One region of the Enterobacter sp. UPMP2061 genome, then DNA from elsewhere that is predicted to be linked to it. Evidence: predicted binding sites of a transcription regulator. Region 1 holds the regulator's gene; each other region holds the start of a gene.

Region 1 (3,279 bases):
TCCGAAGAAGGCGCCATGGTTGAGGCTGGTCAGAATGCGCGAAAGCATCAGAGTGGTGTAATCGGGCGAAATCGCGGAAAGCACATTTCCGAGAGTGAAAATCGCCATCAGGAAAATCAGCGCATTGCGGCGAGCGCGGTGGGAAAGCAGCAGCGTCATCAGCGGCGCGCCCACCATCACGCCAATCGCGTAGGCGCTAATTAACATACCGGCCGCAGGAATTGAGACGTCCACACCCCGGGCGATAACAGGCAATAACCCCATCGGGGAGAATTCAGTGGTGCCAATCCCAAAGGCGCCAATCGCCAGGGCCAGCAGGGGAAAATTGATTTTCATGAAGAGACTCCGGATACCGTGCCATAACCCGGCACAGAACTAAGAAGTCAAAAGCATGACATCAATCACAAAAAATGAGAAGTTAACATTTTGGCAAAAGATTTTTGCCGGAGAGGTAACAATAGCGGCAAGAGAGGGAGAAGGTTCTCCCCCCTCCTGAATCAGTGCAGCGCAGCGGTTAAACCACCCGCAACAATCAGGGCAAGAACAACAATGGTGGTAAACAGCGAAAACTTCAGATCGGTACTCATCAATTTTTCTCCTTTTATTCACCCTACGAAAAGTGAGCTTGCTCATTTTTACACAGTTCAGGTCAAAAATCTTCCAGGATTTAAGCGGATATCCACTTTACCTCTTCCCCTTTTCATCAAGATAGGACAAAATTCCACGCTAAATTTATTAGCGTACCGGCCACTGACCCCCTCCTGACGTCCTGTGTCGTTTTCCCGGCGTGTCGCAACTCATGTTTGCGTGATAAGGGTGAGAGAAGGCAAACGTTTACCTTCAATTTTTTCAGGAGCTTAGGATATGGTCTGGAGTGACATTTAATGGCAACAATTAAAGACGTAGCAAAACGCGCAAACGTTTCCACTACAACCGTATCACATGTTATTAACAAAACGCGTTTCGTCGCTGAAGAGACGCGTAATGCCGTCTGGGCGGCAATCAAAGAGCTGCACTACTCGCCAAGTGCGGTCGCCCGCAGCTTGAAGGTTAATCACACCAAATCGATTGGTCTGCTGGCCACCAGCAGTGAAGCGGCCTACTTTGCTGAAATCATCGAAGCCGTTGAAAAAAACTGCTTCCAGAAAGGCTATACCCTGATTCTGGGCAACGCGTGGAACAACATTGAAAAACAGCGCGCTTACCTGTCAATGATGGCGCAAAAGCGCGTCGACGGCCTGCTGGTAATGTGTTCTGAATACCCCGAGTCGGTCCTTTCTATGCTGGAAGAGTATCGCCACATTCCGATGGTGGTCATGGACTGGGGCGAAGCGCGCGCAGACTTTACCGACTCCGTTATTGATAACGCCTTTGAAGGCGGCTACATGGCGGGGCGTTATCTGGTAGAACGCGGTCATCGTGAAATTGGCGTGATCCCGGGTCCGCTGGAGCGTAACACCGGAGCTGGCCGTCTGGCCGGTTTCATGAAAGCGATGGAAGAGGCGCTGATCACCGTGCCGGAAAACTGGATTGTTCAGGGCGACTTCGAGCCGGAGTCGGGCTATCGCGCCATGCAGCAGATCGTCTCCCAGCCGCATCGCCCTACCGCGGTGTTCTGCGGCGGCGACATCATGGCGATGGGCGCGCTCTGCGCGGCGGATGAACTCGGCCTGCGCGTCCCGCAGGATATCTCGGTGATCGGCTATGACAACGTGCGCAACGCCCGCTTCTTTACCCCGGCGCTGACCACCATTCACCAGCCGAAAGATTCGCTGGGTGAAACGGCCTTCAACATGCTGCTGGACAGGATCGTCAACAAGCGTGAACAGTCCCAGTCCATTGAAGTTCACCCGCGCCTGATTGAACGCCGTTCCGTTGCGGACGGTCCGTTCCGCGACTACCGTCGTTAATCTCATTACGGGGCCAGCTATGCTGGTTCCCGCAACCACTCCCGGTTCAGCGTTTCGCTGTCGCCCAGATAATCCAGCAGCCAGGCCATGGCGGGCGAGACGTCGTTTTGCTGCCACGTCAGACAGCACGCGGCATCCGGGAAGGGGTTTTCCAGCGTCAAGGCCACCCACTCTCCCGCGTCGATGCGCGGGCGCGCAAAATGCACCGGCACCATGCCAACGCACAGCCCCGCGCTCAGACAGGTGGCTGACGACTCCCAGTCCGGTGCGACCACGCGGCGCTGATTATCCAGCAGCCAGGTAATGCGCTTGGGCAGCGAGCGGGAGGTATCTTCCAGCACCAGCGAGGGCCAGTTGCGTAAGGTGTCATCGCTCAGCGGACCTTCCAGCGCCGCCAGCGGGTGATCGCGCGCGACCACGCAGGTCCAGCTCAGCATGCCCATGTCGCGAAACGCGTAGCGCCCCCCAACCGGGATCGCCTGGGTTGCACCAATCGCCATCTCCGCCCTGCCGTCCGCCAGCGCATCCCAGACGCCGTTGAACACTTCCTGCGAAACACGCAGTTCGACGTCGGAAAAATGACGATAGAAATCGACGATCATCTGCCGGGTCCGCTCCGGCTTAACGATGTTATCCACCGCGATAGCGAGATGCCCGCGCCAGCCGTTGGCGATCTGCTGGCACTGCTCACGGGTGATCTGCATTTTTTTGATAACAGACCGCCCTTCCTTCAAAAACCACGCTCCGGCAGGCGTGAGCTCCACGTCGCGATGACGCCGCTCGAACAGCGGCACCGCCAGCCACGCTTCCAGCTGGCGCACCGTATAGCTGATAGCCGAGGGAACGCGATGCAGCTCCTGGGCGGCACCGGTAAAGCTGCCGTTACGCGCCACGGCATCAACCACTTCAAGGGAATAATCTGACCACATATTTAGCCTGCAAAATTTTTGAATGCACCCGCCAAATATTAGCGTTTCACAAGCCGCTTTACACTCCCTACACTCTGCGCCAACGTACACCTGCCTCCTCAGGAGAAAAAACAGTGCAACCCAGGAAAGGATTTTTAGTCTGGCTCGGCGGCTTAAGCGTGCTGGGCTTTTTGGCGACCGATATGTATCTGCCCGCGTTCGCCGCGATGCAGGAAGATTTGCAAACCCCTGCCGCCGCCATCAGCGCCAGTTTAAGTTTGTTCCTCGCCGGCTTTGCTTTTGCGCAATTGCTGTGGGGGCCGCTCTCGGATCGTTTCGGCCGTAAGCCCGTCCTGTTGTTGGGTCTGGCGATTTTTGCCGTAGGCTGTCTGGGCATGCTGTGGGTCCGCGATGCCGCCTGGCTGCTGGCGCTGCGCTTTATTCAGGCGGTCGGTGTCTGC
Region 2 (3,279 bases), on a different contig from region 1:
TCGTGTTCTGGAAGTGACCCTGCGTACGGCCTGTGCGATGGATGCGATCCGCGCTATCGCCAAAGAAGTGCCGGAAGCGATCATCGGTGCAGGTACGGTTCTGAATGCGCAGCAGCTGGCGGAAGTGACCGAAGCGGGCGCACAGTTTGCCATCAGCCCGGGGCTGACTGAGCCGCTACTGAAAGCCGCAACCGAAGGTTCTATTCCGCTGATCCCGGGTATCAGCACCGTTTCTGAACTGATGCTGGGCATGGACTACGGCCTGAAAGAGTTCAAATTCTTCCCGGCTGAAGCGAACGGCGGCACCAAAGCGTTGCAGGCCATTGCGGGCCCATTCTCCCAGGTGCGTTTCTGCCCAACGGGCGGCATCTCTCCGGCCAACTACCGTGACTATCTGGCGCTGAAAAGCGTGCTGTGCATCGGCGGCTCCTGGCTGGTTCCGGCGGATGCGCTGGAAGCAGGCGACTGGGATCGCATCACTAAACTGGCTCGCGAAGCGGTAGAAGGCGCGAAACAGTAAGTTTGTTTGCCGGGTGTCGGCTGCGCCTAACCCGGCCAGCCAGACAGTTAAAACGGGCCTTTCGGCCCGTTTTTTTATCCTGCTACGCTGACGTTCGCAGCCGCTCTTTTTGCTCTCGCGACGGCTTCGTCCACATTTTCCCCGGTCGCTAATGCCACGCCCAGACGACGGCTTCCGTCGATCTCCGGTTTGCCGAACAGCCGGACCTGCAAGCCTGCGCCAACCGCACCTTCGACGTTATCAAAGGTGACATTCTGGCTGGTCAGCTGCGGCAGGATCACCGCCGAGGCTGCCGGGCCGTACTGACGGATGCCGCCAACCGGCAGACCGAGGAAAGCGCGTACATGCAGCGCGAACTCAGAGAGATCCTGTGAAATCAGCGTAACCATCCCGGTATCGTGCGGACGAGGGGAGACTTCGCTGAAGATCATCTCGTCGCCGCAAACAAACAATTCCACGCCGAACAGGCCGTAGCCGCCCAGCGCCAGCACCGTCTTGCGGGCGATCTCCTGTGCGCGTGCCAGCGCCAGCGCGCTCATCTGCTGCGGCTGCCAGGATTCGCGATAATCGCCGTCTTCCTGCCGATGACCAATCGGGTCGCAGAAATAAACGCCATCCACGGCGCTGACGGTGAGCAGGGTAATTTCAAAATCAAACTTCACCACGCCTTCCACGATGACGCGCCCGGCCCCGGCTCGGCCTCCCTGCTGGGCATAGTCCCAGGCGTTGTCCAGCGTGCTGCTGTCGCGGATAAAGCTCTGCCCTTTGCCGGAGGAGCTCATTACCGGCTTAATGATGCACGGGTAGCCAATCTCCTCTACGGCCTGGAGAAACGCAGCTTTATCCCCGGCAAAACGGTAGCTGGAGGTCGGGAGCTGTAATTCTTCTGCCGCCAGGCGACGAATGCCTTCCCGGTTCATGGTCAGTTTTGCCGCAGTGGCGCAGGGCACCACGCGCTGGCCTTCCTGTTCAAGGGCAATCAACATCTCAGTGGCAATGGCCTCAATTTCAGGTACCACGAAATCCGGTTTTTCGTCGGCAATTAACCCCCGCAGCGCATTACCGTCAAGCATATCGATGACGTGCGAGCGATGCGCGACGTGCATGGCGGGCGCATTCGCGTAACGGTCCACCGCAATCACTTCCACACCTAAACGCTGGCATTCAATGGCCACTTCTTTACCCAGTTCACCCGATCCCAACAGCATGACGCGCGTCGCGGCGGGACGCAGCGCGGTTCCTAAACGAGTCATAAAAATCCCCCTGAAAAAGATGCGGGCAGTATAAACGAAAACGTTTGCGTCTGTCTTGTATGGGGATAACCGGACAGCAGGGAAATTTGCGCTTCTTTAGTACTGACAGACATTTCCTGACACCCGCTCGCTTAGGCTGTGAAGGTTACGCACTGTTACGTGAGGAAAAATATGTCAGGCTGGATGAATCAACTGCAATCCCTGTTGGGACAAAAAGGCTCGTCGTCCGGCGAGCAGGGTCTGAGCAAGCTGCTGGTGCCGGGTGCGCTCGGCGGGCTGGCCGGTTTGCTGGTTGCCAATAAATCATCGCGGAAACTGCTTACCAAATATGGTACCGGCGCGCTGCTGGCGGGCGGAGGGGCTATTGCAGGCTCCGTCTTATGGAACAAATACAAAGACAAGGTGCGCAGCGCGCATCAGGATGAACCGCAGTACGGGAAGCAGGTATCGCCGTTAGATTTACGCACCGAGCGGTTGATCCTCGCCCTGGTCTTTGCGGCCAAGAGCGACGGGCATATTGATGCCAGTGAACGTGCCGCAATTGAACAGCAGATGCGGGAAGCGGGCGTTGAGGAACAGGGCAGGGCGCTGGTGGCGCAGGCCATCGAACAGCCGCTTGATCCGCAGCGTCTGGCGCAAAGCGTGAAAAACGAAGAAGAGGCGCTGGAACTCTATTTTCTGAGCTGTGCCGCCATCGATATCGATCACTTTATGGAGCGCAGCTACCTGAACGCCCTGGGCGATGCGCTGAAGATCCCACAGGACGTTCGTGAGGGAATTGAGCAGGATATTCAGCAGCAGAAGCAGACCCTCGTGGGCTAGAAGGCCATGTTTCGCTTGCATCATACGCGTGTTTTGCCAACCTTATAGGATGTAAAACGAAAAAGTAAGAATGCCATGCCTCCAAAAGCCCGACGTACTCCTTATGCGATCACCACGCATGGCGATACGCGTATCGATAACTACTACTGGCTGCGGGACGATTCTCGTTCCCGGCCAGAGGTGCTGGACTATCTGCACGAGGAAAACGACTATGGCCGCCAGGTCATGGCCAGCCAGCAGGCGCTTCAGGATCAACTTCTGAAGGAAATGGTGCAGCGTATCCCCCAGCGTGATGTCTCTGCCCCGTGGTGCAAAAACGGTTATCGCTATCGCCATATTTATGAGCCGGGAAACGAATATCCCATCTACCAGCGCCAGTCTGTGCTGAGCGCCGAGTGGGATGAATGGGAGATCCTGCTGGATGCCAACAAACGTGCGGCCCACAGTGAGTTTTATACGCTGGGCGGCATGTCCATTTCCCCCGATAACGCCATTATGGCGCTGGCTGAGGATTACCTCTCCCGCCGCCAGTACGGTTTGCGTTTCCGCAATCTTGAAACGGGAAACTGGTATCCCGAAATGCTGGATAATGTCTCCCCCGATTTTGTCTGGGGTAACGATTCAGAAACGGTCTACTACGTTAAAAAGCATGTCTCAACGCTGCTGCCTTATCAGGTCTGGCGT
Region 3 (3,279 bases), on a different contig from region 1:
TTACGAATATTTTCCACGTAGGCATACGCTTCATGCCCGCGCGCATAGCCGTACGTCAGCTTCTGGTACCACTGTTTCTGGCTAAGCAGCGGCAGGCGCTGTTTTACATCTGACCAGCTGTCCGGGTTACCTTTGGTTTTCGCCGTCAGCGCCCGCGCGTCGAGCATGTGCGCATAACCCATGTTATAGGCGGCCAGCGCAAACCAGATCCGCTCCCCTTCCGGGACCGTCTCCGGCACTTTCGCCATCATATCCTGTAAATACTGCGCGCCGCCGCTGATGCTCTGTTCCGCATCGGTCCGGTCGCTGATGCCGAGGCTCTGGGCGGTATTTTTGGTCAGCATCATCAACCCGCGCACGCCCGTGGGGGAGGTGGCCTGAGCATCCCAGTGCGATTCCTGGTAGGAAATCGCCGCCAGCAGCTTCCAGTCAATCTCCTGGGCGTACTTCTCAAACAGCGGTTGCAGATCCGGCAGCACGCTGTCCACCGCGCGCAGGAAGGTGCGGGTGTCAACGTAATCAAAATCGTCTCCGTGACCGAGATATTTCTCTTCCAGGCGCGCCAGGGTGCCGTCTTCATTGATGGAATTAAAGAAATCGAGCATAGCCGCAGAGACGGTTTGATCGTCGTCCAGCTGGGTAAACCAGGTCACCGGCTGTTCGTCGGTCACATCCAGCGCCACGGCAATTTCAGGATGAACGCGCTGGAAAAGGCTGATCGCCACCGAATCAGCAATGGTATAGGCCAGCTTTTTATCTTTTACCTGCTCCAGTAATTCGGTCGTGCCGAGTTTAGGATCGACCGTCCAGCTGAGGTTCGGGTATTTTTTCTCTTTCAACGCCCGCAGATCGTCAATCACCACATGGCCTGGCGCAATGGTCAATTGCTGGTCGGTGATGTCGGCCAGTGAGCGCGGGCGCAGGCTACCCACACGATAAACCACCTGCTGCGACACGGAGTAATAGGTCGGGCCCGGCTGATAGTTTTTGCTGCGTTCGCTGTTGTACACCAGACCTGCGGCGAGAATATCGGCACGGTCATGGTCCAAATCATCAAACAGCTGGTTGATGTTCTGCCGCACGGTAACTTTCAGCTTCACGCCCAGATAGTCCGCAAACAGCTGTGCCAGTTCGTAATCAAGACCGATAGTTTTACCGTTGATATCGTCGTAAATAAGCGGGGAGGAGAGGGTACTGACGCGCAACTCCCCCCGCTCCTGAATGGCGGCGATACGGTTTTCGGCCTTGCCGAACCAGGGAATAGACGGCCAGAGGGCCACTGCCAGCAGCAACGTAACAATGCCGATGAGCAGATAATTAATCTTTAATTTTTTCAATTAGTTAATTCTCTGCGACGCCGGTTGCCTCAGTGTGCTGTAGTCATGTTAAGAGTAGAGTTTGCCATTGATTGAGCGGCATTTTGCGCAAAGTAGCGCCAGTTGGCAACCAATTAGAGAGACAGGTCACATCTATTGTTAAACATAAAGGATGATTTTATTTCGACGCAAACGGTTTCGTCGGCGCTCAGGATTCTCTATAATGACGCCCGTTTTCCCCCCTTGCGCACACTGTAAGCGCCCCGGCGCTTCGAAGACGAGAGACTTATGATGGAAATTCTGCGTGGTTCGCCTGCACTGTCTGCCTTCCGTATTAACAAACTGCTGGCACGTTTTCAGGCGGCCGACCTTCCGGTAAGCAATATTTACGCTGAGTATGTCCATTTTGCTGACCTGAACGCCCCCCTGAATGCAGAGGAGCGCGTACAGCTGGAACGCCTGCTTAAATATGGCCCAAGCCTGAGCAGCCATACGCCGACCGGCAAATTAATCCTCGCCACGCCACGCCCTGGCACCATCTCCCCCTGGTCTTCCAAAGCCACCGACATCGCTCACAACTGCGGCCTGAGCCAGATTAACCGTCTGGAGCGCGGTGTGGCGTACTATGTGGAAGCGTCAACCCTGAGCGACGCGCAGTGGCAGGTGGTTGCCGCAGAGCTGCACGACCGCATGATGGAGAGCGTGTTTGATTCTCTGGATGATGCGCAGAAACTGTTCTCCCACCATCAGCCTGCGCCAGTACAGAGCGTGGATCTGCTTGGGCAGGGGCGTCAGGCGTTGATCGACGCAAACCTGCGTCTTGGTCTGGCGCTCGCAGAAGATGAAATCGACTACCTTCAGGATGCATTCGTTAAGCTGAATCGCAACCCGAACGACATCGAACTGTATATGTTCGCGCAGGCCAACTCCGAGCACTGCCGCCACAAGATTTTCAACGCCGACTGGATTATCGACGGCGAACAGCAGCCGAAGTCGCTGTTCAAAATGATCAAAAACACCATGGAGCAAACCCCTGATCATGTGCTGTCTGCTTATAAAGACAACGCCGCGGTGATGGAAGGTTCCGAGGTGGGCCGCTTCTTCGCCGACCGTGAAGCAGGGCGCTATGACTTCCACCAGGAGCCTGCGCATATCCTGATGAAAGTGGAAACCCACAACCACCCGACGGCCATTTCTCCGTGGCCGGGGGCGGCGACCGGCTCCGGCGGTGAAATCCGTGACGAAGGTGCGACCGGTCGCGGCGCGAAACCAAAAGCGGGTCTGGTCGGTTTCTCCGTTTCCAACCTGCGTATTCCGGGCTTTGAGCAGCCGTGGGAAGAAGACTTCGGCAAGCCAGAGCGCATTGTCACCGCGCTGGATATCATGACCGAAGGCCCGCTGGGCGGCGCGGCGTTCAACAACGAATTTGGTCGTCCGGCGCTGAACGGTTACTTCCGTACCTACGAAGAGAAAGTGGACAGCCACAACGGCGAAGAGCTGCGCGGCTACCACAAACCGATCATGCTGGCGGGCGGGATCGGCAACATTCGCGCCGATCACGTGCAGAAAGGCGAGATCGTCGTCGGCGCGAAGCTGATTGTACTCGGCGGCCCGGCAATGAACATCGGTCTGGGCGGCGGGGCAGCCTCGTCTATGGCTTCCGGTCAGTCTGATGCGGATCTCGACTTCGCGTCCGTGCAGCGCGACAATCCGGAAATGGAGCGCCGTTGTCAGGAAGTGATCGACCGCTGCTGGCAGCTCGGCGATGCCAACCCGATTCTGTTCATCCACGACGTGGGCGCGGGTGGACTCTCTAACGCCATGCCTGAGCTGGTGAGCGACGGCGGTCGCGGCGGACGCTTCAACCTGCGCGATATCCTGAGCGATGAGCCGGGCATGAGCCCGCTGGAAATCTGGTGTAACGAATCCCAGGAGCGCTACGTGCTGGCGGTTGCCGCCGATC

The links. The regulator PurR, encoded in region 1, represses purine synthesis genes. The targets are predictions, from matches to a motif close to CANGCAAACGTTTGCNTG.
Region 2: purT (formate-dependent phosphoribosylglycinamide formyltransferase) is a predicted target of PurR. The motif match lies at 1,807-1,824, and genes of this name have one in related genera.
Region 3: purL (phosphoribosylformylglycinamidine synthase) is a predicted target of PurR. The motif match lies at 1,502-1,519, and genes of this name have one in related genera.

The regions. Positions count from the first base shown of each region.
Region 1 is NZ_JBSKJP010000001.1:1,056,188-1,059,466, reverse strand. It holds gene ACWKXX_RS05170 (MFS transporter) at 1-336, opposite strand, end outside; gene cydH (cytochrome bd-I oxidase subunit CydH) at 498-587, opposite strand; gene purR (HTH-type transcriptional repressor PurR) at 885-1,910, shown strand; gene punR (DNA-binding transcriptional activator PunR) at 1,928-2,839, opposite strand; gene punC (purine nucleoside transporter PunC) at 2,953-3,279, shown strand, end outside.
Region 2 is NZ_JBSKJP010000009.1:44,358-47,636, forward strand. It holds gene kdgA (bifunctional 4-hydroxy-2-oxoglutarate aldolase/2-dehydro-3-deoxy-phosphogluconate aldolase) at 1-520, shown strand, start outside; gene purT (formate-dependent phosphoribosylglycinamide formyltransferase) at 595-1,773, opposite strand; gene ACWKXX_RS16540 (tellurite resistance TerB family protein) at 1,945-2,595, shown strand; gene ptrB (oligopeptidase B) at 2,671-3,279, shown strand, end outside.
Region 3 is NZ_JBSKJP010000002.1:29,163-32,441, forward strand. It holds gene mltF (membrane-bound lytic murein transglycosylase MltF) at 1-1,337, opposite strand, end outside; gene purL (phosphoribosylformylglycinamidine synthase) at 1,605-3,279, shown strand, end outside.